One region of the Aminobacter sp. P4_H6_2 genome, then DNA from elsewhere that is predicted to be linked to it. Evidence: riboswitches for the same ligand, from Rfam matches in the RefSeq annotation. Region 1 holds a riboswitch; the other holds the start of a gene.
The links. Region 1 has a riboswitch for S-adenosylmethionine ahead of metA (homoserine O-acetyltransferase MetA). Riboswitches for the same ligand answer to the same signal wherever they lie in the genome.
Positions count from the first base shown of each region.

Region 2: linked by a shared signal. The riboswitch ahead of AC1DUU_RS19350 (O-succinylhomoserine sulfhydrylase) and the one ahead of metA (homoserine O-acetyltransferase MetA) in region 1 are both predicted to bind S-adenosylmethionine.

Region 1 covers NZ_JBFUKO010000025.1:4,928-13,064, reverse strand. The annotation lists gene AC1DUU_RS03895 (prephenate/arogenate dehydrogenase family protein) at 1-76, opposite strand, end outside; gene hisC (histidinol-phosphate transaminase) at 80-1,192, opposite strand; SAM riboswitch at 1,344-1,421, shown strand; gene metA (homoserine O-acetyltransferase MetA) at 1,473-2,396, shown strand; gene AC1DUU_RS03880 (LysR family transcriptional regulator) at 2,522-3,379, opposite strand; gene AC1DUU_RS03875 (MFS transporter) at 3,514-5,061, shown strand; gene AC1DUU_RS03870 (ABC transporter ATP-binding protein/permease) at 5,082-6,887, opposite strand; gene AC1DUU_RS03865 (lipid kinase) at 7,018-7,878, opposite strand; gene AC1DUU_RS03860 (pyridoxal phosphate-dependent decarboxylase family protein) at 8,084-8,137, opposite strand, start outside.
Region 2 covers NZ_JBFUKO010000290.1:1,823-6,858, reverse strand. The annotation lists partial or broken gene AC1DUU_RS19365 (Hsp33 family molecular chaperone HslO) at 1-115, shown strand, start outside; gene apaG (Co2+/Mg2+ efflux protein ApaG) at 122-514, opposite strand; gene AC1DUU_RS19355 (DUF6454 family protein) at 704-1,642, shown strand; gene AC1DUU_RS19350 (O-succinylhomoserine sulfhydrylase) at 1,688-2,881, opposite strand; SAM riboswitch at 2,925-3,002, opposite strand; gene AC1DUU_RS19345 (2'-deoxycytidine 5'-triphosphate deaminase) at 3,144-4,232, shown strand; gene AC1DUU_RS19340 (ABC transporter substrate-binding protein) at 4,336-5,036, shown strand, end outside.

The DNA.
Region 1 (8,137 bases):
GGATGACCCGGGCAAGCGAGGAGCCGATCAGGCCGATGCCGATGAGGGCGATCTTTTCAAAAAGGGGATCGGACATGGTTCAACTTTTCAGAAATTCGGTGAGTGCGGCGATCACGCCGCGATTGGCCTCTTCGGTGCCGATGGTCATGCGCAGCGCATTGGGGAAGCCGTAGCCGGCGACCCTGCGCAGGATATAGCCACGCGCGCTGAGATACTCGTCGGCCAAATCGGCGCCGTGCCTGGCATCGTCGGGGAAGTGGACGAGCAGGAAGTTGCCGACGCTCGGCGTGACGCGAAGGCCAAGCTTTTCGAATTCGGCGACCAGCCATTCCGCCCACTGGGCGTTGTGCGCCACGGTGCGCTCGACGTGGCTACGGTCTTCCATGGCCGCGACGCCGGCCTCGATTGCCGCCGCATTGACGTTGAACGGCCCGCGCATGCGCTCCAGCACGTCGATGACGTGTGACGGCGCATAGATCCAGCCGATGCGCATGCCACCCAGACCGTGGATCTTGGAGAAAGTGCGGGTCATGACGACGTTCTCGTTGCCCGCGACCAGTTCGACGCCGGACTCGTAGTCGTTGCGGCGGACATATTCGGCATAGGCCCCGTCGAGCACCAGCAGCACATTCCTGGGCAGGGCCGCGTGCAGGCGGCGCACTTCCTCGAACGGCAGGTAAGTGCCGGTAGGATTGTTCGGATTGGCCAGGAAAACGATCTTGGTCTTGGGCGTTACCGCAGCGATGATCTTGTCGACGTCAGCCTTCTCGCCAGTCTCCTTGGCAACGACCGGGGTCGCGCCAGCGGCCTGCGTGTAGATCTTGTAGACCATGAAGCCGTGCTCTGTGTACACGGCCTCGTCGCCCGGCGAGAGATAGCTCTGCGCAAGCAGGCCGATCAGCTCGTCCGAGCCGTTGGAACACAGGATGTTGGCCGGATTGAGCCCATGGGTCGCCGCGATCGCCTGCCTCAGGCGTGACGACGACCCGTCGGGATAATACGCCATCTTGTGCGCCAACTTCTGGACGGCCTCGGTCGCATGGGGCGACGCACCAAGCGGATTTTCGTTCGACGAGAGCTTATGGACCTTGGTGACACCTGCGCCCGCAGTGCTCTTGCCGGGCACATAGGCTGCGATTTCCATGATGCCCGCGCGGGGTTCGGGGCGAATCTGTTCAGGTGCCTTGCTCATGTCGAAAATCCTGGATTGGCGCCTCCGGGCGGAGGTCGCAGCGGGAATACCGCCCGAGGCACATAATGTCGAGGAAAACCGGCTATTGCGGCGGCTCTGGCGCCCCATTTGGGTCGCAGTTGACGCAATCGGCGACCGGGCGTAATAGCAATCATGGATCCGTGGTGATTTGGCCGGTCGGCTTGCAGCCACGTTAAACAAGTCGCTAAAGGGCCGTTTGCGATCCGTAAACCGGCTTTGCGACAGCAATGCCGGTTTTTGTTTTTTTGGAGTTCGCACAGTGCCAATCAAGATCCCGGATCAGCTCCCTGCCCGAGAAGTGCTGGTGAAAGAGGGCGTCTCCGTCATGGACGAGCAGACAGCGCTCCGCCAGGACATCCGCCCGCTACAGATCGGCCTGCTTAACCTCATGCCCAACAAGGTGCGGACGGAGACGCAGATCGCCCGCCTGATCGGTGCAAGCCCGCTGCAGGTGGAGCTGACCCTGGTACGCATCGGCACCCACAAGGCCAAGAACACGTCCGAAGACCATCTCATCGCCTTCTACCAGACCTGGGAAGAGGTGAAGGACCGCAAGTTCGACGGCTTCATCATCACCGGTGCGCCGGTGGAGTTGCTGCCCTTCGAGGAAGTGACCTACTGGGACGAACTCAAGCAGATCATGGACTGGACGACGACCAACGTGCATTCGCCATTCTTCATCTGCTGGGGCGCGATGGCCGCCGCATGGCATTTCCACCGCGTTCCGAAACACACGCTGGAGGAAAAGGCCTTCGGCGTCTTCCGTCACAACAACAACGCGCCAGCCTCCCCCTACCTGGCCGGTTTCTCGGACGATTTCGCCATTCCGGTGTCACGCTGGACGGAAGTTCGTGCCCAAGACATTCCCGAGGGCTCTGGTCTCGAGTTGCTCATGGAATCGGAAGAGACAGGCCCGAGCCTGCTGGCCGAAGAAACCGGCAACCGGCTCTACATGTTCAACCACATCGAATACGACTCGACGTCGCTCAAGGAAGAGTACGACCGCGACGTGGCTGCAGGCGTGACCATCGCGGTGCCGCACGAATATTACCCTGATGACGATCCGCAACGCCGGCCGCTGAACCGCTGGCGCTCGCATGCCCACCTGCTTTTCGGCAACTGGATCAACCGGGTCTACCAGACCACGGCGTACGATGTGGAGAACATCGGCAAAAATTCTTAGCCGCTCGCCCCATGGCCGCGCTCGACCCCTGAGCGCGGTCTTTCGAAGCGCAGGTGATTCTGGAACTTCTTCGGCGAGCAGGCGGTGTTTTTGCTGAAGCGATAGGCCGCCGCCCAGGCCGTTCCTTACCCGGACGGGGTGCCGTGCTCGCGGAAGGCGCAGGCCAGGATGCGCAGTGCTTCGCGCGAGCGGCGATCGGTCAGCGTCGAATGCAAAACGATTTCCGATGACGGCACCTGAGGCAGGCCGAACTTGCGGCTGATCTCGATTGTGCCGGGCGGCGAAAGCCGGCTGGAGAAGACGGCCGTGGCAAGGCCGGCTGAAACGGCGGCCGTCACCACCGACGACCCTCCGCCGAGAAATACCTCGACCCAGGGGATACCGGCATCGTCGAGCGTGCGCGTGGCGAGATCGCGGACGCCGCAGGCCCGCGACAGCGCAGCCAGGCGGATCGGCTCGCCCTGGCGATGATGGAAGTCGGGCGTCGCAAACCAGCCGAAATGCTCCGGCCCCAGCACTTCGCCGTCACGGCGGTCATCCTCGCGCCTGACGATGGCGGCATCCAGCTTGCCGCGATCGAAGGCGTCGAGCAGATTGCTCGAATTGTCGACCTGAACCTCGATCGTCAGCGCCGGATCGTGCTGGTTAAGCCGCGCCAGCAAGGTCGTCACCTCCGGCCCGGCAACATGTCCGGCGATGCCCAGCGCAAAACGGCGCGTTCCACATGACAGGCCGGCAACCGCATTGTCATGCGCGACCAGGAAAGCGCGCGCGGAATCGATGAAAAGCGCGCCCTCGGCGGACAGCCGCACACTGCGCGGCGTGCGTTCGATCAGCTTGCGGCCAACACGCTCCTCGAGCCGCTTGAGCTTGACGCTGACGGCCGCTTGCGTCGTGCCCATCGCATCGGCGGCTCGGGTGAAACTTTGCAGTTCCGCCACCATGACAAAGTTCCGCACCGCCTCAGCGTCGAGCCACAGCATCGCATCCATTCCAATTTGTTATCACTGAAATAGGGTTGCATAGCATTTTTATATGTTCAAGCGTCGCTTATCTGGGGCTCTCAAAGCAACATGACGGCAAGACGATCGCTCCTGCCGGCAGCCAGAGGTACCAGATGAACCAATCAAGCAGAAACGTCCTGGCGCTCGCCGCCATCTGCCTCGCCGCATTGATGTTCGGACTTGAGATCTCCAGTGTGCCGGTGATCCTGCCGACGCTCGAGCACGTACTGCATGCCGATTTCAAGGACATGCAGTGGATCATGAACGCCTACACCATCGCTTGCACGACGGTGCTGATGGCGACGGGAACGCTTGCCGACCGCTTCGGGCGCAAGCGCGTCTTTGCCGTCACCGCCGCCGCCTTTGGCATCACATCGCTGATCTGCGGACTTGCGCCGAACACACAGGTGCTGATCGTCGGCCGGTTTCTGCAAGGCATGGCCGGCGGGGCGCTGTTCATCTGCTCGATCGCCATCCTGTCGCATCAGTTTCAGGACGCGAAGGCGCGCGGCAAGGCCTTTGCCATATGGGGCGTGGTCACCGGCATCGGGCTGGGTTTCGGACCGATCATCGGTGGTTTGATCGTCGCCCTGTCCACCTGGGAATGGGTGTTCCTGGTCCACGCGCCGCTGGCCGTGCTGTGCCTGGCCCTGACCTATGCCGGCGTTGAAGAATCGAGCGACCCGCAGGCAAAGAAGCTCGATATCCTCGGCATCGTCACCCTGAGTGCTGCGGTCTTCGGACTGACTTACTACATCACCCAGGGCGCGGATGTTGGTTTCCTGAGCCCGACGGCCCTCGGCATCGCCGCCGCGACAATCATCGGCTTCGTCGCTTTCATTCTGGTCGAGCGCTTTCATGCTCACCCGATGTTCGACTTCTCGGTGTTCAGGATCCGCGATTTCTCAGGCGCGATCATCGGCTGCATCGGCATGAATTTCAGCTACTGGCCGCTGATGATCTACCTGCCGATCTATTTCACCGTAGGTCTCGGTTATGACAGCACGACAACCGGGCTGGCGCTGCTTGCCTATACGGTGCCCTTCCTGGTGATGCCGCCGATCGCCCAGTATCTGCTGCTGCGCACCAGCGCACGCACCATCATCCCGCTCGGCCTGTTTGCCATCGGGCTCGGCTTCATCGTGATGTGGTTCGGCAGTGGCCTTGAGCAGGCAAGCGGCCTGACGGTTCTGGCTGGCGCCTTGATCTCCGGCATCGGACTTGGCCTGACGACGACGCCAGCCACCAACATGACAACCGGGTCTGTGCCGGCAAGCCGGGCCGGCATGGCCTCGGGCATTGACGCCAGCGCCCGGCTGATCAGCCTCGCGGTCAATATCGCGGTTATGGGTTTTGTCCTTGTCGAAGGTATCCTCTCTACGTTGAGGGACGCGCTTCCCGAAGTGTCCGACGCCGCGCAGCTGCGATCGCTGGCGGAGCGCATCGCCGCCGGCGGCGCGGTTTCGCCCGGAGGAAGCGCACAATCCGCCCTCGACGTGCCTGCAGCCATCGCTCACGCAGCGCTGGTCAACGGCTTTGGCTGGGTGGCACTGTATGGCGGCATCGGCGTCTGGATCCTGGCTGCGATCAGCTTCGCGATCTTCGAGCCGAGCAAGACCTCCGGCGTTTCCCAAGACTGTCCCGAAACTTCGGCAACCTGAATGCTACGGCCTGGGCCGCATCAGGCATCGGCTGCGGCCCGGGCCTTCCCTTCAAGGCGGATCTTCTTGAGAGCCGGGCCGCGCTTGTCCTTGGCGAGATGAACGGTCCTGTCAAACAGGCTGCCACTCTGCCGAGCCGGACCGAAATAGACGACGCCGGTGTTGGCCAGTTCGCCTTCGAACATGGCCCTGACACGCTCATGTGCTGCAGCATCGATCGTATCGAAGGCCTCGTCGATGATCACCCAGTCGGGCCGATGCAGGCTGAGCCGGGCGAAAGCGACAAGCCGCAACTCATCGGTATTCAGCTCCTCGCTCCATGATGCGACGCGGTCGAGCGATCCCGTCAGGCGCTCCAGCCCGACGGCGCGGAGTGCCGCTGTGAATTCTGCCTCGGTAAATGTCCGGTCGGCGGAGGGATAGCACAACACGTCGCGCAGCGTGCCGGGCGGCACGTAGGACGAGCGCGGCAGGAAGGCGACCTGCTTGCCGCCCGGAAGCTCGATGCGGCCTTTCCCCCAGGGCCAAAGCCCCGCCAGGGCACGAAACAGCAAGGTCTTGCCGGCACCCGCCTCACCAACGACGAGCACGCGCTCGCCTGGCTTGACCCTGAGATGCGGCTCCGAAAGCTTGGTGCAGCCGCTCGGCGAAATGATTTCGAGATTATCGAAGGCGAGGCTGCCGTCACGACTTTCGCCGAAATCGATGCGGTCCTCCTTGTCGTGCAACACGTCGGCAGCCACCAGCACGCTGCGAATCACGCCGACGCGCATCAAGGTTGCCCGCCAGTCGGCGATGGCACCGACATTGTTGATGAACCAGCGCAGCGAGGCGTGTACCTGATTGAAGGCGCTGACCGCCATCATTAGCCCGCCGAAGCTGATATCGCCGGCAAAATAGACCGGTGCCGCCACCAGAATGGGAGCGACAACGGTGAACCAGCCATAGCCGTCGGTGACCCAGGCAAGGCTGATCTGGGTGGTGAAGATGCGCCGCAGCGCTGTCAGGACACTTGCGAGGTCCATCTCGAGCCGCCGCTTTTCATCGGCTTCGCCGCGGGCCAGCGATATCGCATCGATATTCTGGTTGATGCGGACCATGGAAAAACGCAGCTCCGCCTCACGTGAATAGCGATCGGAGTTCTGGGTGATCAGCGGCCGGCCGACGAGCCAGCTCAGAAAAGAGGCCGAGCCGGCATAGATGATGGCGGCCCAGACCATGTAGCCGGGAATGCTGAACGAGCTTCCGCCGACATGAAAGACGAAGCCTGACGACAGGCTCCACAAAACGCCGACGAAGGAGACGAGAAGGATCGAGGCCTGCAACAGGCCGATGCCAAGGTCGGTCGTGAGGTCGGCAAGGTGGCCGGCATCCTGCTGCATGCGCTGGTCCGGATTGACCCCGACCGCCCCGGCATTGGCTAGTCGGAAGGCACGCCCCGGACGCAACCACTCGGTGATCAGGTCGAGAGTCAGACCCTCGCGCAGCTTGAGCCTGATCATCTGGTTGAGCCACTGCTGGCCGACGTTCAGCACCAATAAACAAATTGCGATCACCGCAAAGACCATCAACTGGTCGAGGAAGGCCGCAAGATCGCGCCTTTCCAGCGCGTCGTAGAACGGCTTGTTCCAGCGGTTGAGAATGATCTGCCCAGCCGAGGTGGCGACAATGATGGCGAAGATCGAAAGGCTGAGCCAGGTGAGCGTCTTGCGCACAGGCGAAGAAGCCAGCGCCTGGCGTGCCATTTTGAGGTGACTTAAAAACCCGCCGTCGAAATCAGGCGCAAGGGGCTCGCGATTGGTTTGGGTAAAAGATTGGCCTGGCATGCGCTTGCTCCGACTGGCCCGCTTCGCTCGAATCGAGGCGTCCATTGTGCCATTCAACGATGGCTACGTATTGCCACGTTCGCGGAACAAGGTCGTGATCGAAGTCGCAGCCAAACGGCCAGGCGTAGTGTCAGGCTTTCGGCGCGAACACGCGTACCGATTTCGGCCGAATGCGGAAATGCGCCGGCGTCCAGGTCACCAGCTCGCCATCGGTGTTGACCGGACGCGGCCGCTTGGTACGGATGGTCACTTCGGTGGTCTTGAAGGCGCGGACGTCGTCCCACTGACCTTGCGTGCCCTTGCGCAGGCTGGGCAACAGCCGAAGCAGACGCCACCAGTGATCGACCTCCAGGCTGTAGAAATCGAGCCAGCCATCATCGGCGGTGGCTGTCTCCTCGACGGTCATGCCGCCGCCATAGTGGCGGCCATTGCCGACGGAGACCTGCATGGTGTGGATTTCTTCGGTCGTGCCATCGTGATCGACATAGGCCGTAAAGAGGCGCGAGCGCATCAAAAGCCGCGCTGCGACGATACCGTAGCCGAGTGTGCCCCAGCGCTTCTTGGCGTGCTCGGTAAGCTCGCCCGCCAGTTCAGCACTGAAGCCGATGCTGGCGACGTTGAAGAACAGATGGCCGTTGACTTCGCCGAGATCGACGGTGGTCTGGTGACCTTGTGCGATGATCTCGGCCGCTTTGACCGGATCCGGCGAGATGCCCATGGTTCGGGCGAAATCATTAGCGGTGCCCAGCGGCAAGACGCCAAGCGTCAGACCCGAATGGGCGAGGCCGGCAGCCGCGTTGTTGAGCGTGCCGTCACCGCCACCGACGATCGCTATGTCGAAATGATCGGCATGGCGCGAAATCAGCTCGGAGGCGTTCTCATCCTTGCTGGTTGCCATCTCTTCGATCTCAAGTCCGGCATCGACAAGCACCTGCCTGGCGACATCGATCGACCCGCCGCCACGGCGGGCGCGCGGATTGACGATCAGCATCGCGCGCTTGCCTTTCGAATGCTGGACAGCGCGTTTTTGGTGGATGACGTCGGTCAGGTGAAGAACCCCTGTTGTTGTCGAGGAAGCTGACAGCTCCCCTGCCGATGGCATTTAAGACGCGTTCTTGCAGATTTGAAGACCGCAGACGGAATAAGCCTCCGGACAACCGAAAGTGAACGACACCGACAGTGATGCAAACCGGGGGCTAGGAGCCTTTTTGAACTGCCCGCCAGCTGGCAACGATGGCCACAGCCGCCGC
Region 2 (5,036 bases), on a different contig from region 1:
TTTCACGGCCGAAGAGATCACCGAGAGCGTCGAGGACGGCGTCATTCGGGTTGCTTGCGAGTTCTGTTCGAAGTCCTACGAATTCGACCCGGCCGAGTTCGCGCCGGTCCAGTAAACCCGTCTAATTCAGCCTGTGGCGCGCGTTGGGCAGGTCGAGCGAGAAGGCGGGTATGGCGATGTCGAACATCTCGCCCGCCTCGTTGCGCATGGTGTAGCGCCCGACCATGATGCCTGACTGTGTCGAAAGCGGGCAGCCCGACGCATATTGGTAGCTGTCGCCGGGATTGAGCTCGGGCTGGTCGCCGACCACGCCCGGTCCACGAACCTCCTCGACCCGCCCTGAAGCGTCGGTGATGTGCCAGTAACGCGACAAGAGCTGAACGAACTCATCCGAGTTGTTCTCGATCGTGACGCGATAGCCCCAGACATAACGATTTTCTGCAGGCTCGGACCGATCCTCCATGTAGAACGGCTCGACCTCGACTGCGATGTTGCGTGTGACCGCGCGATACATATGCTGCGCTCCTTGGCCTGCACAATGACAGAGTCCGCCGCAGGAGGCGGCGGGTCAACTTCGTTTTTCGTTTTCACGCCGAATGTGATGAATGCGCAGTGGATTTCACCTCACCGACGCATCCGCGTCACCCCGCTGTCATGCGCCAAGGCCAGTTTCCGCGTCGTCCAACGACAAGGAATCACTGCAATGAAACGCCTCCTCGCCCTCCTTTTCGCCTCGGCCTGCCTTTGTGGCACGGCTGCATATGCTGACGACCTCGCAAGCGGTATCGAAAAGCTGACCAGAGGCACGGAGTGGCAGCTCGTCAAATCCCCGATGCTGGAATTCGACACCTTCCACCCCCAGGGCTTCGCGCGTGTCGGCGATGCGCTGTTCATGTCCTCCGTCGAGATCATCGAGCGGACCAAGAAATTCGAGGCTCCCCAAAATGGGCTTGACCGTGACGAGGGCAAGGGGGCCGGGCATCTGTTCAAGCTCGACGCCAATGGCAAGCTTGTCGGCCAGGTGAAGCTTGGCGATGGAGCCATCTACCACCCGGGCGGTATCGATTATGACGGCCGCTGGCTGTGGGTGCCGGTTGCCGAGTACCGGCCAAACAGCAAGTCGATCATCTACCGCGTCGATCCCGAAACGCTGGAGGCGACCGAGGTCTTCCGTTTCCCCGATCATATCGGCGGCGTTGTCTATGACCCGGACCAGCGCACGCTGCATGCCGTGAGCTGGGGCTCACGCCGCTTCTACACCTGGAACGTCAATGAGGACCTGACCGTGCCGAAGTCGGCACTCGATCCGGAAAAGACCCGCACGCTCAATCCGGCGCACTATATCGACTACCAGGATTGCGCGTTGCTCAAGCCCGGTCAGGCGGTCTGCGCCGGCCTCACAGAGTATCGTCCTGGCCCTGACGGGCAGGTCTTCCGTCTTGGTGGCATCGAGATCGTGGATCTCAAGCAAGGCCGTCCGCTGTTTCAGGTGCCGGTCCAGATCTGGACGGAAAAGGGCAAGTCCATCACCGGCAATCCCGTTCTCATCGAAAAGACCGAGACGGGCCTGCGCCTGACGGCGGCTCCAGAAGATAACGAGACGAAGCTCTACGTCTACGAAACGAAGCTGCCGAAGAACTGATCGGCATATGAAGATGGCGCTCCGGCCAGCCGGAGCGCCACTCCTTTAGGGCGTTGCCTTCAGCGCATCGCCGATGTCGTTGAGCAGGTCGTCGGCATCTTCGAGGCCGACTGACAGGCGCAGCGTGCCGTCGTCGATGCCGAGTTCGGCCCGGGCCTCGTCGGTGAGGCTCTTGTGCGTCGTCGTTGCCGGATGGGTGATCAGGCTCTTGGAGTCGCCGAGATTGTTGGAAATCAGGATGACATCAAGCGCGTTTTCGAAGGCGAAGGCCGCTTTCTTGCCGCCCTTGAGATCGAAGCACAGCAGCGTCGAACCGCCCTTCATCTGCTTCTTGACGATGTCGGCCTGCGGATGGTCGGCCCGGCCGGGATAGATCAGCCGCGACACTTCCGGCCTGCCGGCCAGGAAATCGGCGATCTTGCCTGCGGTTTCGGTCTGCTGGCGCACGCGTATCGGTAGCGTTTCCAGGCCCTTGAGCAACGTCCAGGCGTTGAACGGCGACAGGCTTGGGCCGGTGTGGCGGAAATAGTCGTGCAGGTTCTCGTCGATCCACTTCTTGTCCGACAAGATGACGCCGCCGAGGCAGCGGCCCTGGCCGTCAATATGCTTGGTCGCGGAGTAAACCACGACATGGGCGCCGAGTTCGAGCGGCTTCTGCTGCATCGGCGTGGCAAAGACGTTGTCGACGACCAGGCGCGCGCCGATCGAATTGGCAAGGGCGGCGACAGCGGCGATGTCGACCACTTCGAGCGTCGGGTTGGTCGGGCTTTCCAGGAAAAACAGCTTGGTGTTGGGCTGGACGGCCTTTTCCCAGTTCTCGATCAGCGTGCCGTCGACCAGCGTCGCCTCGATGCCGTACTTTGGCGCCAGCGTCTCGACAACCCAGCGGCACGAGCCGAAAAGCGCGCGCGCTGCAACGATATGGTCGCCGGCCTTGAGGCCACACAGGATCGCGGCCGTGACCGCAGCCATGCCGGAGGCTGTGGCGCGTGCGTCTTCAGCACCTTCGAGCGCGCACATGCGCTTTTCGAACATGTCGACGGTGGGATTGGCGTAGCGCGAATAGATGAAACCTGGGCTCTCGCCCTTGAAGCGGGCTTCAGCACTTTCCGCGCTCTCGTAGACGTAGCCCTGGGTGAGGTAGATCGCCTCGGAGGTTTCGCCGAATTCGGAGCGGAGCGTGCCGCCATGGACGAGGGTGGTCTGGGGTTTCCAGTTGCGCTGCTTTTCGGAGGTCATAGCCAAATCCAAATACAAAAAAACCGGTCGCGAAAAGTCGCAACCGGTCCACAACGCGGCCCTTTAGCGACTTGTTTAACGTGGCTGCAAGCCGACCGGCCAAATCACCACGGGATAAATGTCCTTTAGACCCGCAGCCTGCTTGCGTCAATCGCGGGGTCGACTAAACGTTTTGGGCCACGCATATGACCCCGGATATAGGTCCGGGTCCAGCGATCCAGGGCTGTCCGTTCGGGCCGGGCGCTGTAAAGGAGTGAGGCAATTGCGGCAATCGGGCATTCTTCCGGATCAGGACATCGCGGCATTGTTCGCCTCGGGCGCGCTTCTGGCGCCATCGCTCGATGCCGACCAGATCCAGCCGGCGAGCCTCGACCTGAGGCTGGGCGCAACGGCATTCCGAACCCGCGCCAGCTTCCTGCCGGGGCCTAATTCTCTGGTGTCGGACAAGCTCGACCGGCTCAAGCTGCACGAGATCGACCTGACCAATGGCGCCGTGCTGGAGACAGGCTGCGTCTACATCGTGCCGCTGCTCGAAGGCCTTGCCCTGCCGGCCGACATCTCGGCCTCCGCAAACCCAAAGAGCTCGACGGGCCGCCTCGACATCTTCACCCGCGTGATGACAGACCGTGGCCAGGAGTTCGACAAGATCCCGGCAGGCTATACCGGGCCGCTTTATCTCGAAGTCAGCCCGCGCACGTTTCCGATCGTCGCCCGCAAGGGTTCGCGCCTGTCGCAGATCCGCTTTCGCAAGGGCAATGCGCTGCTGTCGGAGGCGGAGCTTCACACGCTGCATGTCTCCGACCGGCTGGTCGCGATGGATCCGCCCAACATCTCGGGCGGCGGTATTGCTCTGTCCATCGATCTGGCTGGCGCGCCGGGCAGCATCGTCGGTTATCGCGGCAAGCACCACACCGGGCTTGTCGATGTCGACAAGCGCGCCGCCCAGAACGTCGTCGATTTCTGGGAGCCGATCTACAATCACGGTGCCGAGGAACTGGTGCTCGACCCCGACGAATTCTACATTCTCGTCTCGCGCGAGGCGGTGCATGTGCCCCCGCTGTATGCCGCCGAGATGACGCCTTTCGACCCGCTCGTGGGCGAGTTTCGCGTCCATTATGCCGGTTTTTTCGATCCTGGATTCGGCCATTCCAGTGCCGGTGGCACCGGCAGCCGGGCCGTGCTCGAAGTGCGCAGCCACGAGGTGCCGTTCATCCTGGAACATGGCCAGGTCGTTGGGCGTCTGGTCTATGAGCATATGCTTTCGCGCCCGCGCGCACTCTACGGCACCGACCTCGGCTCCAATTATCAGGCCCAGGGTTTGAAGCTCTCCAAACATTTCCGCATGACCTAAGGTCAGTCTGTTCTAATCTTTAGTCTGCTTGTCCATAGCCGGCCGCTGTGATTGGCTGGAGGAAGGGACGCTCGGAAAGAGCGCCCGAAAAATGGAGAGGATCATGCAGATTTCCCGGAAGTTCGCTGGCGCAGCTTCGCTCGCAGCGCTCTTGTTGACCCTTGGCGGCGCTTCGGCACAAGAAAAGCTCAAGATCGGTACCGAAGGCGCCTATCCGCCCTTCAACAACCTGACCGCCGACGGCAAGCTTGTCGGCTTCGACGTCGACATCGCCAACGCGCTGTGTGCGGAGATGAAGGTGGAATGCGAACTGGCGCCCCAGGACTGGGACGGCATCATTCCAGCCCTTCAGGGCGGAAAGTTCGATGCCATCGTCGCCTCGATGACCATCACCGAAGAACGCAAGAAACAGGTCTCGTTCACCAACAAGTACTACACCACGCCGCTGGCACTGGTGGCCCTGAAGGATTCCACCCTGGCCTCGGCGGAGCCCGATGCGCTCAAGGGCAAGACAGTAGGCGCACAGGCGTCGACGACCCAGAGCATCTATGCCGAGGACCACTACGCCAAGGCTGGCGCCGAAGTGAAGCTCTACCCGACCCAGGATGAGGCGATCGCCGACCTGACCAATGGCCGTCTCGACGCTGTGGTCTCGGACAAGTTCGTGCTGGTCGACTGGATCAAGACGACCGGCCAGGATTGCTGCAAGATGATCGGCGATCTCAAGGGCACGGAATCCGAGGCCGGTATCGCGCTGCACAAGGACAACGACGCGCTGCGTGAAAAGTTGAACGCTGCGATCGA